DNA from 2 places in the Mesorhizobium sp. M0052 genome. Region 2 is predicted to be linked to the other one. Evidence: riboswitches for the same ligand, from Rfam matches in the RefSeq annotation. Region 2 holds a riboswitch; the other holds the start of a gene.
What was found. Region 2 has a riboswitch for S-adenosylmethionine ahead of NKJ77_RS07055 (O-succinylhomoserine sulfhydrylase). Riboswitches for the same ligand answer to the same signal wherever they lie in the genome.

Region 1: linked by a shared signal. The riboswitch ahead of metX (homoserine O-acetyltransferase MetX) and the one ahead of NKJ77_RS07055 (O-succinylhomoserine sulfhydrylase) in region 2 are both predicted to bind S-adenosylmethionine.

What each region holds. Positions count from the first base shown of each region.
Region 1 is NZ_JAMYUS010000001.1:70,426-73,828, reverse strand. It holds gene NKJ77_RS00355 (prephenate/arogenate dehydrogenase family protein) at 1-589, opposite strand, end outside; gene hisC (histidinol-phosphate transaminase) at 594-1,703, opposite strand; SAM riboswitch at 1,829-1,906, shown strand; gene metX (homoserine O-acetyltransferase MetX) at 1,967-3,136, shown strand; gene metW (methionine biosynthesis protein MetW) at 3,133-3,403, shown strand, end outside.
Region 2 is NZ_JAMYUS010000004.1:256,744-260,146, reverse strand. It holds gene NKJ77_RS07060 (2'-deoxycytidine 5'-triphosphate deaminase) at 14-1,108, opposite strand; SAM riboswitch at 1,249-1,326, shown strand; gene NKJ77_RS07055 (O-succinylhomoserine sulfhydrylase) at 1,384-2,574, shown strand; gene NKJ77_RS07050 (ceramide glucosyltransferase) at 2,586-3,403, opposite strand, start outside.

The sequences.
Region 1 (3,403 bases), on a different contig from region 2:
CAATGATGTGCGGAAGATGCGAAACGATGGCCAGCGTCATGTCATGATGCTGCGGGTCCATCGTGTCGATGTTGGAGCCGCAGCGCCGCCAGAATTCCGACAGCTTTTCCAGCGCGGCCGGATCGGTTCCCGGCAGCGGCGTGAAGATGCACCAGCGGTTTGCGAACAGGTCGGCGAAACCCGCATCCGGGCCCGATTTCTCCGTACCTGCCAGCGGGTGCCCCGGAATAAAGTGCACGCCGTCCGGTACATAGGGCTGTATTTGCGCAATGACCGAGGCCTTGGTCGAACCGACATCGGTGAGGATGGCGCCCTTTTTCAGCCCCGGCGCGATCTCTTGCGCCACCTCGCCCGACGATCCCACTGGCACCGAGACGATGATCAGGTCGGCATTGCGGACCGCTTCCCTGGCGTCGGTGGTGTAGCTCTCGCCAAGACCGAGCTCCTTCGCCCGTGCCAGCGTGGCCGGGCTGCGCGTCGCGATGGCGACATGGCGGGCCAGGCCCTCGCGGCGGATGATGCGGGCCAGCGACGAGCCGATCAGGCCGATGCCGACCAGCGCGATCTTTTCAAACATCGGTGCTGTCATTGTTTCAGCTTTTCAGGAATGTCGTGAGGGCATCGATGACGCCGCGATTTGCTTCTTCGGTGCCGACGCTCATGCGCAGCGCGTTGGGAAAGCCATAGCCGGTAACGCGCCGCAATATATAGCCGCGCTGGGTGAGGTAATCGTCCGCCGCCTCAGCCGAATGCTTCTTGTCGTCGGGAAAGTGGATGAGGACGAAATTGCCGACGCTGGGCGTCACGCGCAGCCCAAGCTTCGTCAGTTCTTCATTCAACCAGGTAAGCCAGGTCTCGTTGTGCAACGAACTGCGCTCGACATGGGCGCGGTCGCGGATGGCGGCAATGCCGGCCTCGATCGCTGTTGCGTTAACGTTGAAAGGGCCGCGGATACGGTTGATGGCATCGACGATGTGCAGTGGGCCATACATCCAGCCGATGCGCGCGCCGCCAAGGCCGAGCTTGGAGAAGGTGCGGGTCATGACCACATTCTGCGCGCTGCCCGCCAGCTCGATACCTGCCTCATAGTCATTGCGCCTGACGTACTCGGCATAGGCCGCGTCCAGCACCAGAAGCACGTTGCCCGGGAGCGTGGAATGCAGGCGGCGGACCTCCTGGAAAGGCAGATAGGTGCCGGTCGGATTGTTGGGATTGGCGAGGAAGATGATTTTGGTCCGCGGCGTCACCGCGGCCAGGATCGCGTCGACGTCGGCGCGCTCCTGGGTTTCCTTCACAGCAACCGGCTTGGCCCCCGCCGACTGAATGTAGATCTTGTAGACCATGAAGGCATGTTCGGTAAAAATCGCCTCATCGCCTGGCGCAAGATAGGTCTGCGCCAGCAGGCCAAGTATCTCGTCGGAACCGTTGGAGCAGATGATGTTTGCCGGGTTGAGGCCGTGCACCTCGGCGATCGCCTCGCGCAGCCGGCGGGCGGTGCCGTCGGGATAGACATCAAGCTTGCTGGCCACTTCGCGCGCGGCCTCGATCGCCTTCGGCGACGGGCCGAGCGGGTTCTCGTTCGACGACAATTTATGGACCTTGGCGACGCCGGCAGGTGCCGTGCTCTTGCCCGGTACATAGGCGTCGATGTCCATGATGCCCGCGCGGGGCGTCGGCCGTGCCTTGCCCGCTGTCTTGTCCATGTCGCAAATCCATCCAGAATGCCTCCGTCCGGAGGCCGCAGCGGAAATACAAGCCGTAGCCGCGAATGTCGAGAGGCGGGCATAGCTGGCCGTTGACGCCGGGCCGCACGAGTTCTAGAAGAACGCAACAGTTCCGTGGTGATTTGGCCGGTCGGCTTGCAGCCACGTTAAACAACTCGCTAAAGGGCCGTTTGCGTGACGTAACCGGCTTTGCGATCGCATTGCCGGTTTTTTATTGCCTGACGGCGGGCAAGGAGAGTCACATGGCCGCGCTCCGCGCTACAAAAACCAACAACGAGGCCGACAGCCCGTCGAGCCCGGTGTTGCGTTTTGGCCCTGACAAGCCGCTGAAGCTCGACGCCGGCACGCTTTTGTCGCCGTTCCAGATCGCCTACCAGACCTATGGCACCCTCAACGATGCCCGCACCAACGCCATCCTGGTCTGCCACGCGCTGACCGGCGACCAGCATGTCGCCAACACCAATCCGGTGACCGGCAAGCCCGGCTGGTGGGAAGTGCTGATCGGTCCCGGCAAGATCATCGACACCAACCGCTTCTTCGTCATCTGCTCCAACGTCATCGGCGGGTGCCTCGGCTCCACCGGTCCGGCCTCGACCAATCCCGCCACCGGCAAGCCCTACGGCCTCGACCTGCCAATCATCACCATCCGCGACATGGTGCGGGCGCAATTGATGCTGGTCGACCATTTCGGCATCGAAAAGCTGTTTTGCGTGCTCGGCGGCTCGATGGGCGGCATGCAGGTGCTGGAATGGGCATCGTGCTATTCCGAGCGCGTCTTCTCGGCCCTGCCGATCGCCACAGGCGCACGCCATTCCTCGCAGAACATCGCCTTCCACGAGGTCGGCCGGCAGGCCGTCATGGCCGATCCGGACTGGCATGGCGGCAAATATTTCGAGCACGGCAAGCGCCCGGAAAAGGGGCTCGCCGTGGCGCGCATGGCCGCCCACATCACCTATCTGTCGGAAGCCGCCCTGCATCGGAAATTCGGCCGCAATCTGCAGGACCGCGAAGCACTGACCTTCGGTTTCGACGCAGATTTCCAGATCGAAAGCTATCTGCGCCACCAGGGCATGACATTCGTCGACCGCTTCGACGCCAACTCCTACCTCTACATGACCCGTTCGATGGATTATTTCGACCTCGCCGCCGACCATGGCGGCCGGTTGGCAGATGCCTTTGCCGGGACCAAGACCCGCTTCTGCCTGGTGTCCTTCACCTCGGACTGGCTGTTCCCGACCGAGGAGAGCCGCTCGATCGTGCATGCGCTCAACGCCGCCGGCGCCTCCGTCTCCTTCGTCGAGATCGACACCGACCGCGGCCATGATGCCTTCCTGCTCGATGAACCCGAACTGTTTGCCGCCGTCAAGGGCTTCATCGGCTCGGCGGCCCGCGCAAGGGGGCTCGCCTCATGAGCGTCAATGGCAGCCAGCGCGTCGACCTCGAAGTCGTGGCCAACCTGATACCGCCGCAGTCGCGGGTGCTCGATGTCGGCTCCGGCGACGGCCTGCTGCTCGAACTCCTGCAGGAGACCAAGCAGGTCGACGGCCGCGGGCTGGAGCTGTCACAGCGCGGCGTCAATGAATGCGTGGCGCGCGGTCTCTCGGTCATCCAGGGCGATGCCGATACCGACCTCGAATTCTATCCGGACAAGGGTTTTGACTTCGTCGTCCTGTCTCAGA
Region 2 (3,403 bases):
GGTGATCGAAGGTTCAGCCGGCGGGGCGGAAATGCTTGGAGAGCTTGAGGCCTTGCGCCTGGTAATTCGAGCCGAGATCGGTGCCGTAAAGCGCCTGCGGCCGCTTCAGCATGTGTTCGTAGACCAGCCGGCCGACGATCTGGCCGTGGTCGAGGATGAACGGCACTTCGTGGCTGCGCACTTCGAGCACCGCCCGGCTGCCGGTGCCGCCTGAGGCCGAATGGCCGAAGCCCGGATCGAAGAAGCCGGCATAGTGAACACGGAATTCGCCAACCAGCGGATCGAAGGGCGTCATCTCGGCGGCGTAGAGCGGCGGCACGTGCACGGCTTCGCGGCTGACCAGGATGTAGAACTCGTCCGGGTCGAGCACCAGTTCGCCGGCGCCGCTCTTGTAGAGCGGCTCCCAGAAATCGACGGCATCCTGGGCGGCGCGCTTGTCGACATCGACCAAGCCGGTGTGATGCTTGCCGCGATAGCCGACCAGGCCGTTCTGGTCGCCGTCGAGATCGATCGACAGCGCAATGCCGCCGCCGGAAATGTTGGGCGGCTCGGTCGCCACCAGCATCTCGGCGCGGTGCAATTCGTTCAGCTCTGCCTCCGACAACAGCGCGTTTCCGGTGCGAAAGCGGATCTGCGACAGTCGCGATCCGGCGCGCACGACGATCGGGAAGGTGCGCGGACTGACTTCAAGATAAAGCGGCCCGTGATAGCCGGCGGCGATCTTGTCGAACTCATGGCCGCGATCGGTCATCACCCGGGTGAAGATGTCGAGCCGGCCTGTCGAGCTCTTCGGGTTGGCCGAGGCGGACACGTTTGCGGGCAGCGCCAGGCTTTCGAGCAGCGGCACGATGTAGACGCAGCCGGTTTCCAGCACCGCGCCCTCGGCGAGACTGAACTCATGCAATTTCAGCCGGTGAAGCTTGTCGGCCACCAGATGATCGGGACCCGGCAGGAAGGAGGCGCGCACGCGAAAAGCCTTGTCGCCGAGCCTCAGATCGAGGCTCGCCGGCTGCACCTGGTCGACATCGAGCGCGCGCGGCGACTCCAGCGCGCCGGACTGAAACAGCGCGGAAATGTCCTGATCGGGAAGAATGCCTGTCTGCCGCAAAAGGCTGGCTCCGCTCCAAGGTCGGTCTCTTTGTGGCAGGTTCTTGCCGCAAAACCGCTGGATATTATTGCGGAACCTGCCTGGTACAAACCTCTTAATGAAGCCGGCAATTGACGCAAGCGCAGGTGAGGTCTAAAGGGTCGTTATCCCGTGGTGATTTGGCCGGTCGGCTTGCAGCCACGTTAAACAAGTCGCTAAAGGACCGTCGGGCCGCAAGGCCATATGGACCGGTTGCGACTTTCGCGGCCGGTTTTTTTGTGTCTGGAACAAAAGCGATGAGCACCAAGAAGCGTAACTGGAAGCCTCAGACCGCACTCGTGCACGGGGGAACACTGCGTTCACAGTTCGGCGAGACGTCGGAAGCGATGTATCTCACCCAGGGCTATGTCTATGAAACGGCGCAGGCCGCGGAAGCCCGTTTCAAGGGCGAGGAGCCGGGCTTCATCTATTCGCGCTACGCCAACCCTACCGTCGACATGTTCGAAAAGCGCATGTGCGCGCTGGAGGGTGCCGAAGATGCGCGCGCCACGGCGTCCGGCATGGCGGCGGTGACGGCAGCGCTCCTGTGCAGCGCCAAGGCCGGCGACCATATCGTTGCGGCGCGCGCGCTGTTCGGCTCCTGCCGCTGGGTGGTGGAGACGCTGGCGCCGAAATACGGCATCGAGGCAACGCTGGTCGACGGCACCGACATCGCCAACTGGGAAAAGGCGGTGCGGCCGAACACGAAACTGTTCTTCCTGGAAAGCCCGACCAATCCGACGCTGGAAGTGGTCGACATCGCAGCGGTGGCGGCGCTCGCCACCTCGATCGGCGCCAGGCTGATCGTCGACAATGTCTTTGCCACGCCCTTGCAGCAGAAGCCCTTGCAGCTCGGCGCCCATATCGTCGTCTACTCCGCGACCAAGCACATTGACGGCCAGGGACGCTGTCTCGGCGGCATCATCCTGTCGGACAAGAAATGGATCGACGAGAATTTGCACGACTATTTCCGCCACACCGGCCCGAGCCTGTCGCCGTTCAATGCCTGGACGCTGCTCAAGGGCCTGGAGACGCTGCCGGTTCGGGTGCGCCAGCAGACGGAAAGCGCGGCCAAGATCGCGGATTTCCTGGCAGGACGGCCGGAAATCGCCCGCGTCATCTATCCCGGCCGCGCCGACCACCCGCAGGCCGACATCGTCAAGAAGCAGATGACGGGCGGATCGACGCTGATCTGCCTCGACGTCAAGGGCGGCAAGCAGGCGGCCTTCGCCTTGCAGAACGCGCTCGACATCGTGCTGATCTCCAACAATCTCGGCGACGCCAAGAGCCTGATCACCCATCCGGCGACCACCACGCACAAGAACCTCAGCGACGAAGCTCGCGCCGAGCTTGGCATCGGGCCGGGAACGCTCAGGCTGTCGGTCGGTCTTGAGGATACGGACGATCTGCTGGAGGACGTTGCGCAGGCGCTGAAGGCAGCCGGATAGGCCGCGAGGCGTCACGCTCCCGACGAAACCTCTTCCAGTTCGGCCGTCTTGGTGCCGATGGTCATGGTGTTGCCGCGCCAGTCGACGGCGCCGCTCAGCCAGCCGCGCGCCCAGATGGCGGGAAGCATCATGTCGCGGACCATCATCGCCGGGACCATGCGCAGCGACAGATGCCAGCCCTTGGCCGCGGCCAGCGCGCATTCGGGAATGTAGGCCGCCGTCAGCACGGCCATCACCGTGGCCGGCAGGCTGATGCCGGCACTTGCGGCCGCCACCAGCGCCAACGCCAACGGCACGGCGACGCCGGTCAGGATCTCGGGTGCGAAAAACAGTGGGAAGGTGACGCGGCGCAACCGCGCCCAGCGCGCCTGGCGCGACCAGATGTCGGCAAGTCGGCGCTGCCCCAGTGGTTGCTCGAAAGGCGAGGCAACGAGATTGACGTGCAGGCCCAGTCCGTTGACCAGCTTGGTTGCAGCAGCATCCTCGGCGATCTCGGCGGCCAGCGCGCGGATACCGCCATTGGTATCGAGCATCGGCTTGTTCCACAGCATGCTCTTGCCCTGGGCAAAGCCGAGACCGAGCGCCTCGCCGGCATATTGCCAGCGCGCCTGCAGCGTGTTGAGGAACGCGCATTCGACCTCGGCCCAAAAGCCATCCGGCCGAGAGCCGATCGGCGTCGAGCAGATAAGCCCGGTATTGGTCCGCCAGGCCGCCATCAGGTGCTGGACGTAATCCCTTGGCATCAGCACGTTGGAATCCGCCAGAATAACCCAATGATAGCGCGCCGCTTCCCAGCCCTTGACGCAGTTGTTGAGCTTCGGGTTGCTGC